DNA from 2 places in the Jeotgalibaca sp. PTS2502 genome. Region 2 is predicted to be linked to the other one. Evidence: predicted binding sites of a transcription regulator. Region 2 holds the regulator's gene; the other holds the start of a gene.
What was found. The regulator Rex, encoded in region 2, represses fermentation and respiration genes when NADH is low (regulators of the CRP and FNR family bind a similar motif). The targets are predictions, from matches to a motif close to TTGTGAANTANTTCACAA.
Positions count from the first base shown of each region.

Region 1 (5,036 bases), 190 kb from region 2:
TCATGTCATCGACTATTTAATGTGGTTGTTTGGGGATATCGAAGCCGTTAATGGGTTTGCGACAAATGGGGCTGGCGTTTATGAAGTAGAAGATACGATTGTCGCTAGTTTCAAATTTAAGTCTCAAGTCTTTGGTACGGCGACTTGGTCCTATACAGCCAGTGAATACGTTGATCAAGTCGATATTCAAGGCACAAAAGGGACCATGAATTTATCTGGAACTGGGGTCACTGACTTAAGAGTTAATGATGAAAAATATCAGTTTGAACCACCAGAACATGTGGGATTGCCTTATATTCAGATGATAGTTGACCACCTATTAAGCGATGGCGATTGTCCAGCAAACACCCATCAGGCTGCCCAAACGGTTTACTTTTTCGATCAGTTACTAGCTGATTACAGAAGTGGTATTAGTTGAGTTGAGGCGTCATTTTGGTTACCATTAACTTAAGAAAGGATGGTAGATAAGATGAAAATATGGAGAACAGTAACGTTTACTACATTTTCAGCCTTAGCACTCGCTGCTTGTAGCAATGAACCATCTCCAGGTGAAACACCGGTAAGTGATCCATCGACTGAAAATAATTCAAGTGTTGTGGAGAGTTCAACAACAGATCAGGCGATGGCTGATGTGATTAGCATGGACCAAGCTTTGGATGTATTTTGGCAAGAATACCCAGATGCTCAAATCAAGGAAGTCGATTTTGATGAGGACTGGGGAGAATGGACTTACCAAATTACGGGCATTTTAGAGGACCGTGAATATGAAGTCGAAATGAATGCCACAACGTCAAACGTTGAAAAAGTGGAAGATGATCGTTTGGATGATGACGACCGCGATGTTTTAACATTAGATGGTTTAATCACGTCAGACGAAGCTGTTTCAATTGCTAGGAAAGAGGTTGAGGCGGATGCGACACTAGAAGGTTGGAATTTAAGCTTCGATGATGATCGTATGCAAGCCGAATATGAAGTTGAATTTAAAGGTAGTGACGACCGCGATGTAACTATTCATGCCGAAACAGGCGATGTCTTAGAAGTCGATGGTTAAATTAAGTAGAGCTGTTAGGAATCCTAACAGCTCTGTTTTTAAGGGTTGATGTGAGATACAGCTCTAAAAATAGCGCTGTATCTTACATATGATAGCCAAAATGTAAGATACAGATTAGTCGGTCTATACTGTATCTTACATATAGCAGTAGAAATGTAAGATACAGCAACTTTTCGCCGGCTGTATCTCACACGGGCAGAATTTTTTTTTATTTTTTTCACTAAATATCCCCAGCTAGACAGAAGGAAGCTGTATGTGCTATAAATAAGTTAATGATGTAAGCGTTATCAAAAGGGGGAAGGTCATGAAGGTAACTGTTATTGGTGCTGGCAACTCGGGCTTAGCTATGGCTGCCCACTTAACTCTAGAAGGCAATGACGTCACCTTGTGGAATCGGACTCGTGACCACATTGAGGGACTGATTGAAAATCCAATTATCCATTGTTCAGGGATAATCAACGGAAATGCCAAAATTCACTGCGTGACAGATGACTTGGCGGTAGCACTCGAAAATCCGGAAATGGTCTTTGTGACAACACCGGCTTTTTCACACGCAACACTAGCCAAGCAATTTGCCCACACCTTAAAAATAAAGACGACCATTATCTTAAATCCGGTCTCAACATTTGAAGCCCTTGAATTTAACCATGAATTTAAACCAACCAATCGAACTCTAAGTCCTTTGATCGCCGAAACGCAGACGATTCTCTATACTTGCCGCAAAAAAAAGACTATTTTTTTGTCTAATAATCAAAAATTAAAAAAATTTTTCATTTTTTTAACTTCGTGATATAATAACAAAGTAATCGTTTTCTAATCATCTTTTCATCCATTAATTAATGCGGATGTTTTGAATGAAGTGTAGAAAAGTGTTAAGGTATTAGAGAGAAATGACACATTCAGCTATCTTTTGTATCAAAATAAAGCGAACAAATATTTTGGTTGAAATTTCACAATGTCATTAAATAGAAGCGTATGTAGATAGTTGAAAACAAAAAAATTGGAGGAATATAGTTTATGCTAATCGGAATACCGAAAGAAGTTAAGAACAACGAGAATCGTGTAGGAATTACACCACTTGGGGTCGAATTGCTCGTTCAAAACGGCCACACAGTTATGGTGGAAACTAACGGAGGCGTTGGTTCCGGATTCACTGATGAGCAATATCGCGAAGCTGGTGCGACCATTGAAGAAACTGCAGAAAAAGTTTGGTCTGCAGAGATGATCATTAAAGTAAAAGAACCCTTAGAATCAGAATATAAATACTTTAGAAAAGATTTAATTCTTTTCACTTACTTGCACTTAGCGAATGAGCCTGCTTTAGCAACGGCTCTAGAAGAAGCAGGGGTTGTCGCAATTGGTTATGAAACGATGATTGGAGAAGCTGGCGACCTGCCACTATTAAACCCAATGAGCGTGATTGCTGGTCGTTTATCAGTACAAATGGGGGCACAATTCCTAGAAAGCCAATACGGCGGTAAAGGTGTGCTTATTGGAGGCGTACCAGGTGTTAGAAACGGAAAAGTTGTTATCATTGGTGGTGGTGTATCAGGACGTAACGCCTTGCAAATTGCGTTAGGTATGGGGGCTCATTGTACCGTTTTAGATGTTAAACCAGAAGTCTTGAGTGAAATCGAAGACCTATACGGAAGTGAAGTCGTAACCTTAATGTCTAACGAAGTGAATATTGCCAATGCCATTAAAGACGCTGATATTGTTGTGGGGGCTGTTTTAATCCCAGGACGTAAAGCACCAACATTAGTTTCAGAAGAAATGGTAGCTGACATGCAACCCGGATCTGTCATTGTCGATATTGCAGTTGACCAAGGTGGTATTTTCGCTACGGAAGATCACGTGACATCTCATGATGATCCAATTTACGTAAAACATGGTGTTTTACACTATGCTGTTCCGAATATGCCAGGTGCTGTATCACGCACCTCAACCATTGCTTTGACTAACGTTACCTTGCCATATGCTGTTAAAATTGCTAACCAGGGTCATGTTGAAGCTGCTAAAGCTGATCCAACTATTTTAACTGGATACAACGTCTTCCAAGGTAAAATAACCAATAAAGATGTCGCAGAATCGTTGGAAAAAGAATACGTTGCTATTGAAGAATTAATCAAATAAGAAAAAGCCGCTCGTGAGAGCGGCTTTTTTGTGCCTATATGTAAGATACAGCACTCAAAAAAGTCCTGTATGTTACATCAGACAACCTAAATGTAAGATACAGGATGCTTAGGAAGGGGTGTATCTTACATTTCGACTACCAATTGTAAGATACAGCTCATTTTTTATAGCTGTATCGACAGGATTGTCGGCAGAGTGAGAAGCGATATGGGTTACTTTTTTTAATTATTTCAAAAGGAATGTTAAGTCGTTTACTTCAGCCATCTGAAATTGCAGCAACTGCACTATTCTTAGCATCAGACGGTGCCACAGCGATTAATGGCGAATCAAGGAACTTCAGCACATAAAATTAGTCTGAATTTTCTCGAACCAGCGAAATGAGTGAATAGAGCCGCCAAAAAGCATTTCTATTCACTCAAATCAAGCTAAATAGATAAACAGTGCAGCAAAAGGCCACCCCACAGAGCCTTTTGCTGCACTATTAAAAAAAACGAGCTGTTTATTTAGTTTTTTGAAAAAAATAGACTATAATGGTGTCAATTGTTTGAACGTATCTCAACAAAGGGATAAAGTATCAAAATGGGCCGGGAAAAATGAAGCAGCTATCTGATGATTTTAGCTAGCTACTATCGTTCGATTTTTCTTGTATATAATGAGAGGGGAAAGGGAACATGTTGTAATGTTTCTGAATGATATACAGATAAAAATAAAAATTGAATGTAGGAGATAGAAAAAATGTTCTTAGCATGGAATGAAATTAAACACTCAAAAACCAGATTTGCATTAATTATTGGCGTGATGGTGCTTGTATCTTACTTGGTGTATTTCTTAGTGGGACTGGCTTACGGCCTTGCACAGGAAAACCGCACAAGTGTGGATAAATGGGGAGCAGATGCCATTATTTTAACGGATGAATCTAACTCGAACATCAACATGTCAATGATGGCACGTAGCGTTGTCGATGATGTGGAAGCCCCTGAAATTGCGATTTTAGGTCAAACACCTAACGTTGTTCGTCAAGAAGGATCAACATCTGATGACGAAAAAATTACCGTAACATTTTTTGGAATTAATTCTGATGAGTTTATTATGCCGGAAGTGATTGATGGCGAAACCTTTACGAAAGACAACCAAGTGGTAGCTGACATCAGTATGCAAGAGCAATACGGTGTGGAAATTGGTGACACCCTTGAATTAGCAGGGACAGAGTTAACGATTGAAGTCGTTGGCTTTACGGAAGATGCGAAATTCAACGTAGCGCCGGTTCTTTACACAACAGTTGGCACTTACCAAGAAGTTCGTTTTGAACAAATCGATGAATCTGAAACAGGCCGTGTGTCTGCTATCATCGCAAAAAGTGACACAGAAGACCTTAGCGATATTAAACTAAATAACGATAATTTACGCGTTTATTCTATCAAAGATTACATCAATGAAATCCCAGGTTATACAGCGCAAGTTCTAACATTTGGCTTGATGATTGGGTTCTTGATTGTGATTGCAGCAGTTGTTATTGGTATTTTTATTTACGTTTTAACGCTTCAAAAAGCAAGTTTGTTTGGTGTGATGAAAGCACAAGGGATTTCGAACTTCTACATTTCTAAATCTGTTGTTGCTCAAACATTCCTTCTATCAGCAATCGGAGTGGGAACCGGTCTATTATTGACTGTGGGAACATCTCTTGTATTGCCAGCATCCGTTCCTTACCGCACGAATGTCGTATTCCTAGCAGCGATTACAGCTATGCTGATCTTTTTCGCTATTATGGGTGCACTATTCTCAGTAAGAACAGTTGTGAAAATTGATCCATTGGAAGCAATCGGATAGGAGGACATTAAAATGAAATTAATCG
Region 1 covers NZ_CP019433.1:1,243,271-1,248,306, reverse strand. The annotation lists gene BW721_RS06075 (Gfo/Idh/MocA family protein) at 1-418, shown strand, start outside; gene BW721_RS06070 (PepSY domain-containing protein) at 470-1,051, shown strand; gene BW721_RS06065 (2-dehydropantoate 2-reductase N-terminal domain-containing protein) at 1,356-1,841, shown strand; gene ald (alanine dehydrogenase) at 2,069-3,184, shown strand; gene BW721_RS06055 (ABC transporter permease) at 3,920-5,011, shown strand; gene BW721_RS06050 (ABC transporter ATP-binding protein) at 5,024-5,036, shown strand, end outside.
Region 1: ald (alanine dehydrogenase) is a predicted target of Rex. The motif match lies at 1,990-2,007, and genes of this name have one in related genera.

Region 2 (5,036 bases):
TAAATGGATTTTCAAGTTCTGCTTCCATCTTATCGTTGTCAGTTACCATGTATTGTGACAAGTATCCACGATCAAATTGCATACCTTCAACAACATCTAATTCTGTTTCAATTCCTTTTGACTCTTCGATAGTGATAACGCCGTCGTTACCTACTCTTTCCATTGCTTCAGCAATTAATTCCCCTACTTCACGAGAACCTGAAGAAACAGCAGCTACTTGAGCAATTGATTCTTTTGAGTTAACCGTTTGAGAAATTTCTGCTAGTCCAGCAACAGCTTCTTTTGTTGCTAATTCAATACCACGACGAATACCAACTGGGTTTGCGCCGGCAGTCACGTTTTTCAATCCTTCGCGCACGATGGCTTGCGTTAATACAGTTGCTGTTGTTGTTCCATCTCCAGCAATATCATTTGTTTTAGAGGCAACTTCAGAAACAAGTTTAGCACCCATATTTTCAAAGTGGTCTTCTAATTCAACTTCTTTAGCAATGGTAACACCATCATTTGTAATTAGCGGCGAACCGTATGCTTTCTCTAAAACAACGTTACGTCCTTTTGGTCCAAGTGTTACTTTTACTGTATTTGCCAGTATATCAACGCCTCTTAGTAAGGCTGCACGAGCGTCTTCAGAAAATTTAATATCTTTAGCCATTATTCTATTCACCTCATCAATTTAATTAGTCAATAATTGCAACGACATCTGTTTCTTTAATAACGAGATAATCTTTGCCTTGGTATTTAATTTCGGTACCGGAATATTTCTCAAAAAGAACACGGTCCCCTTCTTTAACAACCATGTCAATCTTTGTACCGTTGTCAGTTACTCTTCCTTCGCCCGTTGCAATCACAATACCCGTTTGTGATTTTTCTTGTGCTGAAGATGGTAACACCAGCCCTCCGACTGTTTGCTCCTCTTCTTGAGCAACTTCAATGATAACGCGGTTTCCTAATGGTTTTAACACAAATATCCCTCCATAATCTATCATTTGAATTAGCACTCTCACCCAAAGAGTGCTAATCTATGACTCTATATTAATCAAATCTACTAGTGAATGCAAGACAAAACTATTATTTTTTTTTAAAATTGTGATATACTTTCATATAGACTTTAAACTTCACGTTATTGAAGAAAAAGCATCCTTGCTTTTTAACCTTAACAGAAAGGTAAGATTTATGAAAAAGAAACTTTCTACAGCGACTAAAATTATTTTTGTTTACATCGCTGCTCAGCTATTACCCCTTCCCTTAATGTTTTTATTCCCAGAAAATCGTCAAATTGAAATGAGTTTGAATTTAACCATTTTATTTGCCTTTTTAGGAACAATGGGGATGATTTTACTCAACCGAACTAAGGAATGGACTCCTTCAACAGAACTAACGGATAAACCATCTGCACCTACCAAAAAGATTGTGTTATGGGGATTAATTGGATTTGTCGGCTCAATTGTACTTCAAATTGTAACGTCTCTAATTGAAATGGCTGTCTTTAACGTCTCTTCTGAATCGGTCAATACACAAACCTTGTTAGACACCGCTAGTGACTATCCTTTCTTAATTTTTATGATTGTTTTATTTGCACCAATCATGGAAGAATTTGTCTTTAGAAAAGCGATTTTTGCCCAACTCTCTTCATCAAGTGTCGGAATTGTCGGATCAGCTGTCATCAGCTCATTGTTGTTCGCCTTTATCCACTTTGATGGGCATATGCTTGTTTACGGGTCTTTAGGATTATGGTTTTGCTATTTATACTTTAAAACCAATAATATCTTTACCCCTATCATGGCACATGCTTTAATGAATGCTTATGCCAGCTTACCTCTTTATTTCCCTGAGCTGTTTCAATAACCGCTTATTATTTATGTTTGTTTAGAAAGGAATCTCATGACTTTAAAAGATATTCTCATCCAAATCGGTATGAAATTTGTTTTTGGTTTGCTATTTGTCTACTTTGCCGTTGATAGTGTCAACACATCAGGCTGGGGCTTTTTAGCTATTCTAAGTATTCTATTCGCTACAAATAATATTGTTAACGGCGTTAGAATGCTTGATACGTATTTTAAAATCAAGGAAAATATCGATCCTAAATAAAAAACAGTTAAGCCGCGGCTTAACTGTTTTTTATTTAGGAAATATTATTATCTAAGAAATAAATCAATGTTTGCAATTCATTCGTTAAGTCAACATTTTGAATACGAACATCATCTGGAACTGATAATCGAATCGGAGTAAAGTTCATGATACCTTTTACACCAGCCTCAGTTAAATCATTAGTCGCTTTTTGAGCAACATTTTGAGGGACTGTTAAAATGGCAACATCGATTTGTTGGATGCGTAGTTGTTCAATCATTTCAGACATATCATAAACAGGAACACCACTAACGATTTTGCCAACAATTTCTTCGTTCACATCAAAAGCACAACTGATGCGCACATTATTGCTCAAGTGGAAGTTGTAATTTAATAAAGCATGACCTAAATTACCTACTCCGATAAGAGCAACGTTTGTTAATCGGTCTTGATTTAATGTTTTGCTGAAGAAATCAAGTAGGTACTCCACATCATAACCGTATCCTCTTTTTCCTAAAGCACCGAAATAAGAGAAGTCACGACGGATAGTCGCACTGTCCACCTTGACAGCTTCACTTAATTCATTTGATGAAATTCTTGCTTTTCCTGCGTTATGCAGATATCTCAAATAACGGTGATAAATTGGCAACCGTCTGGCAGTTGCTCTTGGTATTTCTGTTGACATTACAACGCTCCCTTTCAGCATAACGTTTTAAATCTATATAAAAAAGAATAATCACATAATCTTAGCAATCTAATACATAATGACATTATAGCACCACATTGTGAAATATCTAGTATTTTTCTCTAATTTGTATCTTTTTGTGAAAAAAATTCTTTGTTTCCCTTATTTTCATAAGCTTTAAATAAAAGTAGCGACATTATTCACAATCATTGGCTTTTCAATTAATGTTCCTATCTCTTGTTAAAATTCTATGATAAAATGAAATGGCATGTTCTTATTTGACAATTTAACGACCATTATATAGAGAAAGAGGATACACCTATGATATTATTGCAAGGCCAAAATCTTGCGCGTCACTTCGGTTCAGCAGTCCTATTTGAAAATATTCAAATTACCATTCAAGACCAAGAGAGAATTGCCTTGGTCGGCCGTAACGGTGCTGGTAAATCGACTTTATTAAAAATACTAGCTGGTTTTGAACCCACCGACGAAGGCAAGATTGCCAAGAAAAAAGATCTCCATATTGGTTACTTAGACCAATACAGTACAGTTGATTCCGACAACACTATTTGGGAAGAAATGCTGTCGGTCTTCGAACCCATTATTAAACTAACGAAAGAAGCTGAAGAAGCAGCCCATGCCTTAACCGATGAAACGTTGATGCAAGACACTATAGCCTTTGAAGCTGCTCTAAAACGTTATGATAGTTTGCAGCAAGAAATCCAAGAAAAAAATGCTTACGGCTACGAGTCAGAAATCCGTTCCGTTCTACATGGCTTCCGTTTTTACGAGGAAGACCACCAACGACCTGTTTCGCAACTCTCCGGCGGTCAAAAGACACGCTTAGCACTTGCAAAAATCCTACTCGAAAAAAATGATTTACTTATTTTGGACGAGCCAACTAACCATTTGGACATTGATACATTAGCTTGGTTAGAAAACTACCTAATCGCTTATCGTGGCACCTTGCTTATCGTATCTCATGACCGTTACTTTTTAGATAAAGTCGCTACCAGTGTCTATGAAATTAGCCGCAATCGCATCCATTATTACAAAGGCAACTATTCCTTTTACTTAAAAGAAAAAGCAGCCCGATTAGAGCAAGAAATGAAACAATTCGAAAAACAACAAGGCGAAATTGCTAAATTAGAAGACTATATTGCTCGTAATTTAGTTCGTGCATCAACTACTAAAATGGCACAGAGCCGACGCAAGCGCCTTGATAAAATGACTCGACTCGAAAAACCAAAAGGTGACGAGAAATCTGCTCGCTTTTCGTTTGACATTGAAAAGGAAAGCGGCAATGTCGTCATGATTCTAGAAAATGGCGCCATTGGCTATGATAGCACGATTCTCTCTGCCCCTATTCATATGGACTTGCGCAAACATCAAGCCATTGGAATTGTCGGACCAAATGGGATTGGTAAGTCAACTCTCCTTAAAAGTATTAACAAGGAACTACCACTTATCAAAGGAGACATCCATTATGGGTCTAACTTAGAAATCGGCTATTATGACCAAGAACAAAAAAACTTAACGGAAAATAAAACCGTTCTTTCTGAAATTTGGGATCTGCATCCAACTATGAATGAAACAGCAATTAGGAGTATTTTAGGAAGCTTCCTCTTTAGCGGTGAAGATGTTGACAAAACCATTTATTCTCTAAGCGGAGGCGAACGAGCTCGACTATCTTTGTGTAAGTTAGCCTTGGAAAAGAATAATGTTTTGATGCTAGATGAGCCAACCAACCACTTGGACATCGACAGTAAAGAAGTATTGGAAAATGCCTTGATTGAATACGATGGTACCCTATTATTCGTATCGCATGACCGCTACTTCATTAACCGGATTGCAACGAGTATTTTAGAATTATCTGAAGATGGTAGTAAGCTCTATTTAGGCGATTACGATTATTACGTCGAGAAGAAACAAGAAGAAGCTGCGCTCGCCCAACTGCTTCTCGATGAAGCAGCAGCAGAGTTAGCAACGACTACTCAAACCGATACGAAGAAAAAAGATTACCAATCCAATAAAGAACGGGCTAAGTTGGAACGCAAACTATCGCGCGTCATCGAAAGTACTGAGTCAGAACTAGAAGCATTAGAAGTGGCTATTGAGGAAATCGAAACAGCCCTTACCCTTCCCGAAGTATTTGGTGACCATGAAAAGGTACAAGACTTACATGACCAACTACTCGCACAGCAAGAAAAACAAGATCACTTGCTGCACGAATGGGAATCATTAACACTAGAATTAGAAAATCTATAAGACAACAGGAGGTTCT
Region 2 covers NZ_CP019433.1:1,435,338-1,440,373, forward strand. The annotation lists gene groL (chaperonin GroEL) at 1-652, opposite strand, end outside; gene groES (co-chaperone GroES) at 678-962, opposite strand; gene BW721_RS06995 (CPBP family intramembrane glutamic endopeptidase) at 1,174-1,845, shown strand; gene BW721_RS07000 (YdiK family protein) at 1,882-2,088, shown strand; gene BW721_RS07005 (redox-sensing transcriptional repressor Rex) at 2,123-2,752, opposite strand; gene BW721_RS07010 (ABC-F family ATP-binding cassette domain-containing protein) at 3,074-5,020, shown strand.